DNA from 3 places in the Flavobacterium qiangtangense genome. Region 1 is predicted to be linked to each of the others. Evidence: riboswitches for the same ligand, from Rfam matches in the RefSeq annotation. Region 1 holds a riboswitch; each other region holds the start of a gene.
What was found. Region 1 has a riboswitch for S-adenosylmethionine ahead of ACFPVY_RS14265 (trans-sulfuration enzyme family protein). Riboswitches for the same ligand answer to the same signal wherever they lie in the genome.

Region 2: it holds a riboswitch for S-adenosylmethionine, as region 1 does, so the genes downstream of both, ACFPVY_RS16455 (homocysteine S-methyltransferase family protein) here and ACFPVY_RS14265 (trans-sulfuration enzyme family protein) in region 1, are expected to answer to the same signal.
Region 3: it holds a riboswitch for S-adenosylmethionine, as region 1 does, so the genes downstream of both, ACFPVY_RS04530 (Na+/H+ antiporter NhaC family protein) here and ACFPVY_RS14265 (trans-sulfuration enzyme family protein) in region 1, are expected to answer to the same signal.

The regions. Positions count from the first base shown of each region.
Region 1 is NZ_JBHSQB010000010.1:92,101-96,389, reverse strand. It holds gene ACFPVY_RS14270 (homoserine dehydrogenase) at 1-713, opposite strand, end outside; gene ACFPVY_RS14265 (trans-sulfuration enzyme family protein) at 849-2,027, opposite strand; SAM riboswitch class I at 2,174-2,282, opposite strand; gene ACFPVY_RS14260 (MFS transporter) at 2,373-3,998, opposite strand; gene ACFPVY_RS14255 (HlyD family secretion protein) at 3,998-4,289, opposite strand, start outside.
Region 2 is NZ_JBHSQB010000020.1:64,151-68,439, forward strand. It holds gene ACFPVY_RS16445 (OsmC family protein) at 426-848, shown strand; gene ACFPVY_RS16450 (hypothetical protein) at 1,090-1,617, shown strand; SAM riboswitch class I at 1,695-1,797, shown strand; gene ACFPVY_RS16455 (homocysteine S-methyltransferase family protein) at 2,007-3,005, shown strand; gene metH (methionine synthase) at 3,032-4,289, shown strand, end outside.
Region 3 is NZ_JBHSQB010000004.1:308,532-312,820, reverse strand. It holds gene ACFPVY_RS04545 (GNAT family N-acetyltransferase) at 1-93, opposite strand, end outside; gene ACFPVY_RS04540 (hypothetical protein) at 90-284, opposite strand; gene fabG (3-oxoacyl-[acyl-carrier-protein] reductase) at 542-1,288, opposite strand; gene ACFPVY_RS04530 (Na+/H+ antiporter NhaC family protein) at 1,362-2,684, opposite strand; SAM-I-IV-variant riboswitch at 2,742-2,838, opposite strand; gene ACFPVY_RS04525 (pirin family protein) at 2,989-3,870, opposite strand; gene ACFPVY_RS04520 (DNA-deoxyinosine glycosylase) at 3,937-4,289, opposite strand, start outside.

The sequences.
Region 1 (4,289 bases):
TTCAGTCCTTTTTCGCGAGCATATTTCAACTCTAATCCGCCAATATTATTGATTCCGATATTGAATAAATCATCAGGTTTTGCAATATATCCGAAGGAATGTGCCAGCAAAATCAGCAATTTATATTTAGCATCAAAACCGCCAGTGTCCAAAATCGGATTGCTTTCTGCAAATCCTTTTTCCTGAGCCTCTTTCAAGGCGTCTTCATACGATAAATTATCCTTAAAAGTCTTCGTTAAGATATAATTTGTCGAACCATTCACGATTCCTTGGATTGATTCCAAAAGATCATTGTCATAATATTCTTCCAAGTTCCTGATAATCGGCATACTCGCGCAACACGCCGCTTCATACAACAACGGAACTTTATATTCACGTTGCAAAGCCAGCAATTCTTCAAAATGCTCTGCAATCATTTTTTTGTTGGCCGAAACCACCGCTTTGCCGCTTTTCAAAGCACGAGTTACGATTTCATAAGCCGCATCGGCATCATCAATCAGCTCAACAATTACATTAATTTCGGCATCATTGAAAATATCTTCCTTGTTGAATGTAAAATTTTCAGCTCCGATTTCACGCTTTTTATCTTTGTCTTTTACACAAATATTCTTGATATTGGCTTTCAAACCAGGCGTTTTTTGCAACACTTCATACAGTCCAAAGCCCACGCATCCAAACCCGAACAATCCTATATTTAATTTTTTTCTTGACATTTTTTATTTTTTTTTGGAACACAGACTTCACGAATTTTTACAGATTGAAAAATAAAAATATTATGTAGAATCAATTTGTCTCAAGATTTGGTATAAAATAAAATCTGTGAAATCTGTGTTTAATTAAATTAAGATTTAGTTCAAAGATGAAGCAACGGTCACATTTTCTTGAACCGCATTCGCAATTGCTTCTTTCAAATCAGCAATCAAATCATCGGCATCTTCCAAGCCAACAGACAGACGAATCAAGCTGTCAGTAACTCCAGATTTATATCTAATTTCTGCCGGAATTGATTTGTGGGTCATCTCGCAAGGCAAGCAACACAAGCTTTTTACGCCGCCTAAACTTTCGGCCAACTTGAATAATTTTGTTCCAGAAACAATTCTTGAAGCCAATGCTTTGTCATCAATAACCAAATCAAAAGTGACAACGCCACCAAAATATTTCTGTTGGCTTTTTGCAATTTCGTGGTTGTGGTGCGTTTTCAAACCTGGATAATAAACGTTTTTGATTAGCTTTTCTGTAGTCAAAAATTCAGCAATTTTCTGTGCATTTTCAGCGTGCTGTTTGATTCTTAAGTTTAAAGTTTCGATTCCTCGGATGACCAACCAGCTGTCAAATGGCCCAAGGATTGCACCAGAAGCATTTTGGATAAATTTAATTTTAGCGCCCAATTCTTCGTTCGCGGTAATTACCAAACCGGCAATCAAATCGCTATGCCCCGAAATATATTTTGTAGCGCTGTGAACGATTAAGTCAGCTCCAAATTCAATTGGTTTTTGTGCAATTGGCGAGGCAAAAGTATTGTCAACGCAGAACAAAACTTTGTTCTCTTTTGCAATTTTTCCGATAGCGCGAAGGTCAGAAATTTTTAAAGTCGGGTTTGTTGGCGATTCAATCCAAATTAAAGCAGTTTTATCTGTAATTGCATTCGCTACATTTTTAGCATCAGTCGCATCAACATAATTTACTTTGATTCCGAATTTCTCATAAACGTGCGTGAATAGGCGGAAAGCACCACCATAAATATCATCCACCGCAATAATTTCGTCTCCGGCAGAAAGTAATTTTACCACTGCATCGATTGCTGCCAAACCGCTTGAAAAAGCATATCCGTTAGTTCCGTTTTCTAATTTTGCAGCTAAATCTTCCAAAACTTTTCTTGTCGGATTATTGCTTCTTGCGTAGTCAAAACCTTTGTGAACGCCAGGTTCGTCTTGGACAAATGTCGAAGTTTGGTAAATCGGCACCGAAATTGAACCGGTTAATTCGTCTACTGGAATGTAATTTAAAATTTGAGTTTGCTCTTTCATTTTGATAACTTTTAAGATGTTTTTAAATAATTTTTTGTTTTCCAAAAAATATTCGAAACCAGATATCGAAAGGAGCAGAAATAAAAAATGCCCTTCCGACAAGTCAGAAGAGCATATAATATTTTGAAGTATTATGTACATTTTCTAGCTTATCTATCCTTGCAATGCAAGGTTGAATGTAGCACCTTAATTACCAAAGTAATCAGGTTGCTAAGACGTCATCGGGTCAATTCCCTCGGTCTTTCTGGATAAGAATAATCTTTTAAAGAACTTGAGTGCAAATTTAGGGCATAAAAAACATAAGAACCTAATTTATTTCGAAAAAAAATAAAAATAATTTTTAAGTTATTGAATTTTAATACCTTGAATTGTGATATTTTTTACAGATGATTTACTATTTCTTTGAATTAAACTTAATTTTCTATAAATGAAATGACTTAAAACAACCAAAATAATTCCGATTAAAGCATAACTTACGCCTAAAAAAATAGTCTGATTTGTCAATAATTGCGTTTGTATTGTAATCGATTTTAAAATGCTTGAATTTGCCAACGAAACCGATTCTTGTGGCGTAAAACCTTTCGAAATAAATGATTGAACTGAACTTGAATTTCTTTCTGCATAATTCAAATCATACGGAGTAAGATATTTTAAAAACTGCTCTTTGTAATGCTGATTGTAAAATAATTGCAAAGTATAATATCCGGCAAAAGAATTTAAAGTGGTGAAAAAACGAACGGTTCCGCCGACTAAACTTCCTGAAATTCCGGTGTGAACGGGAACTGATGATAAAATAAACGTGGCAATTGGAACAAACAACATTCCCGAAGAAGCGCCTTGCAAAAATATCGGAATCATCAAATCTGAGAAATCCAATCCGGGCGAAATGATTTTATACATCCAAAAATTGAAAGCCAACATCAATATGAAGCCTAAAATTAGAAAATAATGAATAGGAAATTTCTTTTTGGCAACCAATTGAGAAGCGATATACATCGTCAAAGCCATTCCTGAAATATTCACCGCCGCGAGTTCAATATAATCATAATTTGACCATTGATTGATGACGCTGACATAGTTGTAAACCAAATTTATCGTGTCTTTCAGGCCATAAAAAAGTGCGAGAAAAAACAATCCTATGACGAATCTTTTAGACTTAAAAATGCTAAAATGAATGATCGGACGCTTGCTATTTAGCTGTCGCAAAACAAAAAGCGAAATCAAAATTATGGCTAAAAAAAAGCTATAAACTATCGATTTATCGTCAAACCAATAATGTTTTGGACCGTAAACCAAGCAATATGCCACGGCAAACATTCCGGAACCCAAAATCAAATAGGCTTTCCAATCGATTTGGTACAACGGATATTTTTTTTGTTCGCGCTCTGATTTGAAAATTAAAAAAACAATCAAAATCGAAATAATTTGGAACAAAATCACCACATAATAAATCATTTTCCAGTCGGTATTGTCAATGATCCAAGCAGATGGAGCTCCAGCAACAACGCTACTTCCGAGCAAAGTTCCATAGAAAACGGAATAACCAACAGCCATTTTTTTCTCTTCGTGCAATCTCGAAAAAATAAAAGTCAACATTCCTCCGGCGATGAAACTAATAATCATTCCTTGCAGAAATCGAAGGAGAATAAAAATTTCGATTTCAGTGGTTTTCATCGACAGCAAATTCAGAATAATTCCGATCAATAAAACCGTAATCAAATATTTCTTGGTATTGAAATAATTCAAAAACCGAATCTGTAGCGGAAGCGTGAATAGCAACGAAATGTATGTCACTTGAATCGAAAAAGTCACGTCTTCAGGTTGCGCTCCAAAGTAAGAAACCACATAATTTTGCGTCAAAGAAAATAGCGAAAACTGAATAATCGTGAACATCAGAATCAAGAAAAGCGCGGTTCGCATTCCCCAATTCCAGTTGTGGATCCAGTTTTTGAAATAAATATTTTTGTCCATTATTTATTTTTTACCGAAACGATTACGTTCATTCCTGCCTTAATTTCAGTTATATTTTTATCAATAAATTTAATTTTTACAGGAATTCGCTGTGTGATTTTTACAAAATTTCCGGTGGAATTATCAGCAGGAAGAAGCGAGAATTTAGAACCTGTCGAGCCAGCAATCGCTTCGATTTTTCCAGAGTAAATTTTATCTTCAAAACCGTCAATTTTTATTTCCACATCTTGACCGACTTTCATATTTTCGATTTGTGTTTCTTTGAAATTTGCCGTGACCCATTTTTGGTCT
Region 2 (4,289 bases), on a different contig from region 1:
TGTCATATGTATTGCAAAATGTGGAGAAATTCTGCAGAGCGTACTATTGCCAAATTTTAAATTTTTTAAAATATATAGCAAAAAGCCTCTGCCGAAAAGCAGAGGTTTTTTTTTGAAAATGAATCAAGAATTAAAAATACCAGAATTGAAATTCTCTATTAACTAACTCAACCATTTCAATTCTCCTCCTCAAATTTTTTTTTGAGGAGGTTAAAAAAGATAAAAGATGAATACGATAATTATTATTTGCTGTAAAAAAATGATGTGGATTTATTGCCACCTCAAGCCCTATTGCCAAAAGATACCGACTTAATCTCTGTTTATATTCAAGTGTAAAGTCCTTTTGGTAAGCCAGCCAAAAGGACTTTTTTTTATCTCAATACTCAATACTAAAATCTCAATATTAATACCTCAATACGAAAATTATGAAAGCGATAAATGTTTTAGGATACTCAAGAAACAACGAACAATTCGTTGTAAAAACTCAAAATGCCGATGTCAGAATTAGCAATAATAATAGATTTCCAGAATTAGATGGTCCAAATCCGTTCGAATATATCCTTGCCGGATTTGCTGGATGCATAAACGCAGTCGGGCAAAACGTAGCCAAAGAATTAGGCTTGAACCTAAAATCACTCCAAGTAGAAATCACAGGAACCATCAACCAAGAAGAAAGAATCGGATTCAATAAAATTGAAATCGTCTTGAAACCAACAACAGATGCTTCCCTGAAAATCCTTCAAGCGTGGCTGAAATTAGTCCAGCAAAAAAGTCCAGTTTATGATAATTTAATCAATCCCACGCCAGTCGAGTTGATTTTATTTAAAGAATATAATTATGCTGCATAACGCATAAACTAAGAATTGTTTTGTTTGTTTTATTGTTTGTTTGTTGAAAAGACTGCTTTTGATCGCCAGTCAAAAGCAGTTCTTTTTTATTTAGGCAAAAGAAATTAGCCAAAGCTTTAATCGAATCCTTTTAAATAAAAATTAGTGAATTCGGGGCAAAACAAGAACATAAAAATCATTAAATCGGCGGCAAAAAAAATCTGAGTAAATCAGTGAAATCTGTGTTTAAAACTAAAAAATCATGTTAACAAAAAAAATAAATATCATCCTTTTCGGAATTGAAACCGTCGGAAGTTCTTTGATAAACCAAATACTTTCCAACCAAAATTCCTTCCTTTCAACTAAAAATATCGAAGTCAGACTTCCAATAATTACTAATTCCACAGTCGCTTTTTTCGAAAAGCCAACAGTTAAAAATTCGTGGGAAGCCAATTTCATCCAATTCTCAATTCCTTTCAAAGTCGAAGACATCATCAATTTTGTCCAAGAAAACGAACTTGAAAATTTGATTGCAATCGACACCACAGAAACCAACGATTTGCTTCTAGAATATTTCGAATTGCTTCAAAATGATTTCGATATCATCAGCATAAATCCAGCAATAGAAACACTTCCAGCAGACTTCAACGCGTCGGTAAACGCCAACGTAAAAAAATTCGGAAAAGATTTCTTCTTCATCAATCCAACAAAAAACCAAGCCATTTCTCAAACCATTTTAAACAAAATCATCGAAATCGCGGAAAAACCAGATTTGAAAATCGCCGTTTAATTGCCATAGAATTTCCAAAAAACAGTTGCAAAACCCAAACAAATTCCCTTACTTTGCAACGTTCATACACTTATTGACAGTTATCACGAAAGGCCGAGGGATTAGACCCGTTGAAGCCTTAGCAACCCTTTATCACTAAAGAAGGTGCTACATTCTACCAAATTTTTGGATAGATAACAACACGAAATACACTCTATTTCCTCACTTTCCTGACTACATATCGATATTTATAATTTTTTTTTAGAAGCAAATGGTCGTTGCTTTTTCAGCAATCTGTCATTGCGAGTTTACGAAGCAATCTTAAAACTCTGCATCAAGCTATCTAAGAAAAGGTATTGAACTTTTGGTTTCAACAGAACCATTGCGTAACAATTAGTACCGAAAAAAAAATGTCAGACATACACAAAGCCATCTCAGAAAGAATTCTCGTCCTCGACGGCGCGATGGGAACAATGCTCCAGCGATATAATTTCTCTGAAGAAGATTTCCGTGGCGAAAGATTCAAAGATTTTCCGCATCCGTTAAAAGGGAACAACGATTTATTGTCGTTGACTCAACCGCAAGCTATAAAAGACGTACACCGCCAATATTTTGAAGCCGGCGCAGACATCGTGGAAACCAACACCTTTTCAGGAACCACAATCGGAATGGCTGATTACCATCTCGAAGATTTGGTTTACGAATTAAATTACGAATCTGCAAAATTAGCCAAAGAAGTCGCTGACGAATTCACCGCAAAAAATCCAGACAAGCCAAGATTTGTAGCAGGTTCAATCGGACCAACAAACAGAACTGCAAGTATGTCTCCAGATGTAAACGATCCGGGTTACCGAGCCGTGACTTTTGATGATTTGCGAATTGCTTACAAACAGCAAGTTGAAGCTTTGATTGACGGCGGTTCTGATATTTTATTGGTAGAAACAATTTTCGATACATTAAATGCAAAAGCCGCACTTTTTGCTATCGAAGAAGTCAAAGAAGAAAGAAATTTAAATATCCCAATTATGGTTTCCGGAACAATTACCGATGCTTCCGGTAGAACGCTTTCGGGTCAAACCGTCGAAGCTTTTTTGATTTCCATTTCCCACATTCCGTTATTAAGCGTCGGATTTAATTGCGCTTTGGGAGCAGATCAGTTGAAACCTTATTTGCAACGACTTTCTCATAATACCTCATTTAATATTTCGGCGCATCCAAATGCAGGTTTGCCAAATGCCTTTGGGCAATACGACCAAACTCCAGAAGAAATGCAGGTTTTGATCAGAGAATATCTCGAAGATAATTTGATTAATATAATAGGAGGATGTTGTGGTACGAATCCAGAACACATTCGTCTGATTGCCGAAGTCGCAAAAGAATATTCACCAAGAATCGTAGAACCAGTTTAAAAACTGTAGCAAAAGAAGAACACAAAATGGCAGATGTCGATTGTAAAAAACATTTAAAATTATCAGGCCTTGAGCCTTTAATCATAACACCCGAAAGTATTTTCGTGAACGTCGGCGAGCGTACAAACGTGACCGGTTCTCGAAAATTCTTGCGTTTAATAAAAGAAGAAAATTACGAAGAAGCTTTAGATATCGCCAGAGCGCAAGTGGAAGGTGGCGCGCAAATCATCGACATTAATATGGACGAAGGAATGCTTGACGGCGTTCATGCAATGACCACTTTCTTGAATTTAATTGCTTCGGAACCAGATATTTCTCGAGTTCCTGTGATGATCGATAGTTCAAAATGGGAAATTATCGAAGCAGGTTTGAAAGTCGCCCAAGGTAAAAGCGTTGTCAATTCGATCAGTTTAAAAGAAGGCGAGGAAAACTTTATCCGTCAGGCAAAATTGATTAAAAAATATGGCGCCGCGGTAATAGTGATGGCGTTTGATGAAGTTGGTCAAGCAGATAATTATGACAGAAGAATTGAAATCTGCAAAAGATCGTATGACGTTTTGGTTGATCAAGTCGGATTTCCAGCGGAAGACATAATTTTTGACCCAAATATTTTTCCAGTAGCAACCGGAATGGAAGAACATCGCCAGAATGCAATAGATTTTTTCCGTGCCACAAAATGGATAAAAGAAAATCTTCCGTACGCAAGTATCAGCGGTGGCGTGAGCAATGTTTCGTTTTCTTTCCGTGGAAACGACAGGGTTCGTGAAGCGATGCACTCGGTTTTCTTATATCACGCTATCAATAACGGAATGACAATGGGAATCGTAAATCCAGAAATGCTGGAGATTTACGACCAAATTCCGAAAGATTTGTTAGAACACGTTGAAGATGTTTTGCTCGACAGAAGAGATGACGCAACCGAAAGATTGCTGACTTTTGCCGAAAATATCAAAGGCGATACCAAAGAAGTTACTGAAAAACAAGCTCAAGAATGGCGCTCATTTCCAATTCAAGAAAGATTGACGCACGCTTTAGTCAGAGGAATCGACGAATTTATCGAAATCGATATTGAAGAAGCGCGACAATTAGCCACAAAACCAATCGAAGTTATCGAAATCAATTTGATGACAGGAATGAACGTAGTCGGAGATTTATTTGGAAGTGGAAAAATGTTCTTGCCACAAGTGGTAAAATCGGCAAGGGTGATGAAAAAAGCGGTGGCTTATCTTCTACCATTTATTGAAAAAGAAAAAGATGGAAAGTCAAGTTCGGCTGGAAAAGTCC
Region 3 (4,289 bases), on a different contig from region 1:
TTCATTTGAATTTAAAAGATGAATTTTCGCAGTGTCTTGTTCTGTTACAGGCCTTAATATTAATCTTTCGCTTTTTGTTTTTAAATTTGTCATTTTAAGTTTTCCTTTTTCTCCTTAATTTTTCCTAGTATAAAAATTATTATTGATAAAGCTAGAAGAATTAGTCCGTAGGTTACCATTACCTGACCAGTTACAAAACCAATTTCAAATTTCCCATAAATAAAAAATATCCCAACAAGGATAATAATTATAGCGCATATTCCAATTCCTTTACTATTTTTCATAATATCATTTTGAGTACTCAATATTGACAATCAAAGTCATAGCCCCGATTGAAGCGGAAATCCTTTCATTAAAAAAATCTATTTTTTCTTAGCGTGAAAGAGCGACCAACGGAAGCTCCTTTCACGCCTTAGAAAAAAAAATTTTTTGATGAAAGATTGAAGTGAAAAGCGGGAAAAGCTTCAAAAAAGAATGGCAGATTTTAGTTTGCAGATTACAGTCAAACTGCGTACTGAAAACTGCTTTCTGCTATATAATATTAAGTAAGCATTCCTCCGTCCACGTTCATAACTTGTCCTGTGATGTACGCGCTCATGTCTGAAGCCAAGAAAAGACAGGCGTTCGCAACGTCTTCAGTTGTTCCGCCACGTTTCAACGGAATTCCGTCTCTCCAGCCTTGAACTACGTCGTCGTTTAATTTTGCGGTCATTTCTGTCTCGATAAATCCTGGCGCGATGGCGTTACAACGGATGTTTCTTGAACCTAATTCTAATGCTACCGATTTTGTAAAACCAATAACACCAGCTTTTGACGCTGCATAATTTGTTTGTCCGGCGTTTCCTTTCACTCCTACAACTGAACTCATATTGATGATCGAACCTTTTCGGTTTTTCAGCATTGTTTTTTGAACGGCTTTGGTCATATTGAAAACCGATTTCAGGTTTACGTTGATTACCGTGTCGAAATCTTCTTCAGAAATACGCATCAAAAGGTTGTCTTTTGTGATACCAGCATTATTGATCAAGATATCGATGTTTCCGAAAGTCGCGATTACGTCGTCAACTAATTTTTGCGCTTCGTTGAAGTCTGCCGCGTTTGACTGGTAGCCTTTTGCTTGAACGCCAAGGGCAGTCAATTCGTCTTCTAAAACTTTAGCCGCTTCTGCTGATGAACTGTATGTGAATGCCACGTTTGCTCCGTGTTTTGCAAAAACTTCAGCGATTCCTCGCCCAATTCCGCGACTTGCGCCTGTGATAATCGCTGTTTTTCCTTCTAATAATTTCATTCTATTTTAATTTAGTTTGCTCTTGTTAGGTTGACAAATATAAGAATTCAATTGCAATGAAATTGAGTATCGTTTAATCTTTCACGAATTTATTTATCCTTTTGTCCCAAGCCGAACTGTAAATTGCGATTATCATAAAAACCAACAAAATATAGTTGTACCAAGCATTTGAAATTAAGTCGAATAGCTGTAATTTTCCTTTGGCAAAACTTAAAATAAGCAAAACTTGTGCGCCATAAGGCAAAAGCCCTTGAATTACACAACTGAAAACGTCTAAAATTGTAGCGACTTTCTTTGGACTCAATTCAAATTCATCGCTGATTTCTTTAGCGATTTTTCCGGTGATTACGATGGAAACGGTGTTGTTCGCAATGGCCATATTTGTAATTCCGACCAAAGTTCCGATTCCCATTTGAGCGGATTTTTTGTTCTTTATTTTCGATTTTATTTTATAAAGTACATAATCAATTCCGCCTGCTGTTTGAACCAAAGTTGCCAAACCGCCTGTTAACATTGATAGCAAGAAAATATCGGTCATGCTTAAAAAACCTTCGTAGATTTTCTGCGTAAATTGTAAAAGTGTAAAATCGTTTCCGAAGAAGCCGATAATTCCAGCGATTAAAATTCCGATTAATAAAGTCATAAAAACGTTCACTCCAATTACGGCGAGAATTATGACCAAAATATAAGGAAGAATCGACAGCAATTGATAGTCGCCTTTTTCGATAACGACGGAACTTACTTCGGAATTAAATCCTAAATAAGCCAACAATAAAATCGTAATTATTGCCGCCGGAAGCGCGATAAACAAATTGACTTTAAACTTGTCACGCATTTCACAACCAAGCGATTGCGTTGCGGCGATTGTTGTGTCAGAAATGATAGAAAGATTATCGCCAAGCATGGAACCGCCCAATAATGAACCGGCAATTAACGGCATTGACGCGCCACTTTTATCGGCCAAACTTATGGCGATTGGTCCCAAAGCAACGATTGAACCTACGGAAGTTCCCGTGGCTGTTGATAAAAACGAAGCGATTAAGAAAATTCCCAATGGAAAATATTCGGGGTCAATATTATTTATTCCCAAATTCACTACGGAATCAACGGCTCCCATTGCTTGCGTTACCGTTGCAAAAGCACCTGAAAATAAATAAATCAGACACATTGTGATGATTTGGCTGTTGCCACAACCTTCAATTAAAGTATCGATTTTGGATTCTATGGATTGTTTGAAAATGACAAAGGCGACGATAATCCCAAGAACAACAGCAATTGGCGAAGGCAACGCATAAAAATCATTCAGAAGGATTCCGGCTCCCAAAAAGGTAAAAATAAAAACGAAAAAAGGAATTAAGGCGAATGCATTGCCTTGAATTTTAAGATGTTTCATCATCGATTTGCTTAAAAATTAATAAAGCTCACGACGAAAAGCTAACCGAAAAGAAATTGTGAAAACAACATTTTTTCCAAAGGATTTGGCTTATCGTTTTAGCACCTTGCTTGTTGCTGCAGGTTGCTATCTCTTTATGAGATTCGTGATAACGGATGCAAAGATAGATTTTATATTGAATTTAATTTAATCAGAATGCGATTTTTATGAATAATCAATAACAATCGAAATAAAAGTGTAACTCTCATAAAAATAAAAATGCTTTGCTGAATTATCAACAAAGCATTTTTTAAATTTTCGTTAAAATCTACCGATGTATTTCTGGCATAACTACATAACTGTCATCTTCTGGAACTTTTGGAAACTCTTTTTTTCTCCAACGTTCTTTGGCAACTTCTAGTTTTTCATTGCTTGAAGAAACAAAATTCCAATAAATAAAACGTTCTTCGGGTAACGGCTGTCCGCCAAAAAGAATAACGTGCGTATTTGGCATCAAGGTCATTGAACAAGCATCGTCTAATTTCGAAACCAGCATATTTCCTTTTTCAACGTGGTGCTCACAAGCTTGGATGGCTCCTTCTACAACACAAATTCCGATTTCTCCAAACAATTGACCTTCAGTATGTAAAAGATATTCATCTTCAGTTTTAATTTCAACCATAAACAAATCAGAATGAACCGGAACTGGCGATTCTTTTCCGTAACCTTTTCCTGCGACTAATGTAAAATCAGTTGTTCCATCTTTCCATCTTGGCAAATCATTTCTGTCAAAATGATGGAATTCTGGCTGCATATCTTCTTTTTCTTTGGGCAAAGCAACCCAAATTTGATAACCGTGAACATCGTGCTCCGAGCCATCTCTGAGTGTCGCAGGAGTTCTTTCGGTATGCGTGACGCCGTTTCCAGCAATCATCCAATTTACAGAACCTGGAGCTATTTTTTGTTCAGTTCCAAGGCTGTCTTTGTGCATAATTTCGCCTTCCAATAAAAAAGTCAAAGTCGCCAAACCAATGTGTGGATGCTGACCAACGTCCATGTAATGTTCAGGTCCCATTTTTGCCGGACCCATGTGATCAATGAAAATAAACGGACCGACCATTCTTTTCTTGCGAAACGGCAAAAGTCTTCCGACTAAAAAATCTCCGATATCACGTGGTCTTTCTTCTATTATTAGGTCTATGTTGGACATGTTTTTTTGGGTTTAGGGTTTTGGGTAATGGGTTCAAGTGTTTTGTGAGCAATCTAAATTACAAAATTATTTTAATGCTTCTATAATTGCTTCCCATTCTGATAATTTCTGTAAAAAACTTTTGGAAGCGTTCGCTCCGCTTGGCGAAGGAAGAATTGTGTATTTTAAATCTGATTTTCTTCCGATATATTTATCATAATAATTTGACGCATTTTTACTTGAGAAAAAGACGTGTTTTATGTTTGGGTACGTTTTATGGAAGCTCTCAAAATCATTTGGCACTTCGTTTTTGATATTACTGTCAAGGCTTCCTGTTCTTTCGCAGAATTCTAAAACATCCCAAAGAGCGATGTCATTTTCTATCAATAATTGCTTTTTTTCGGCAAAAGTTTCGGGCAAAGGTTGGTCAAATAATGTAA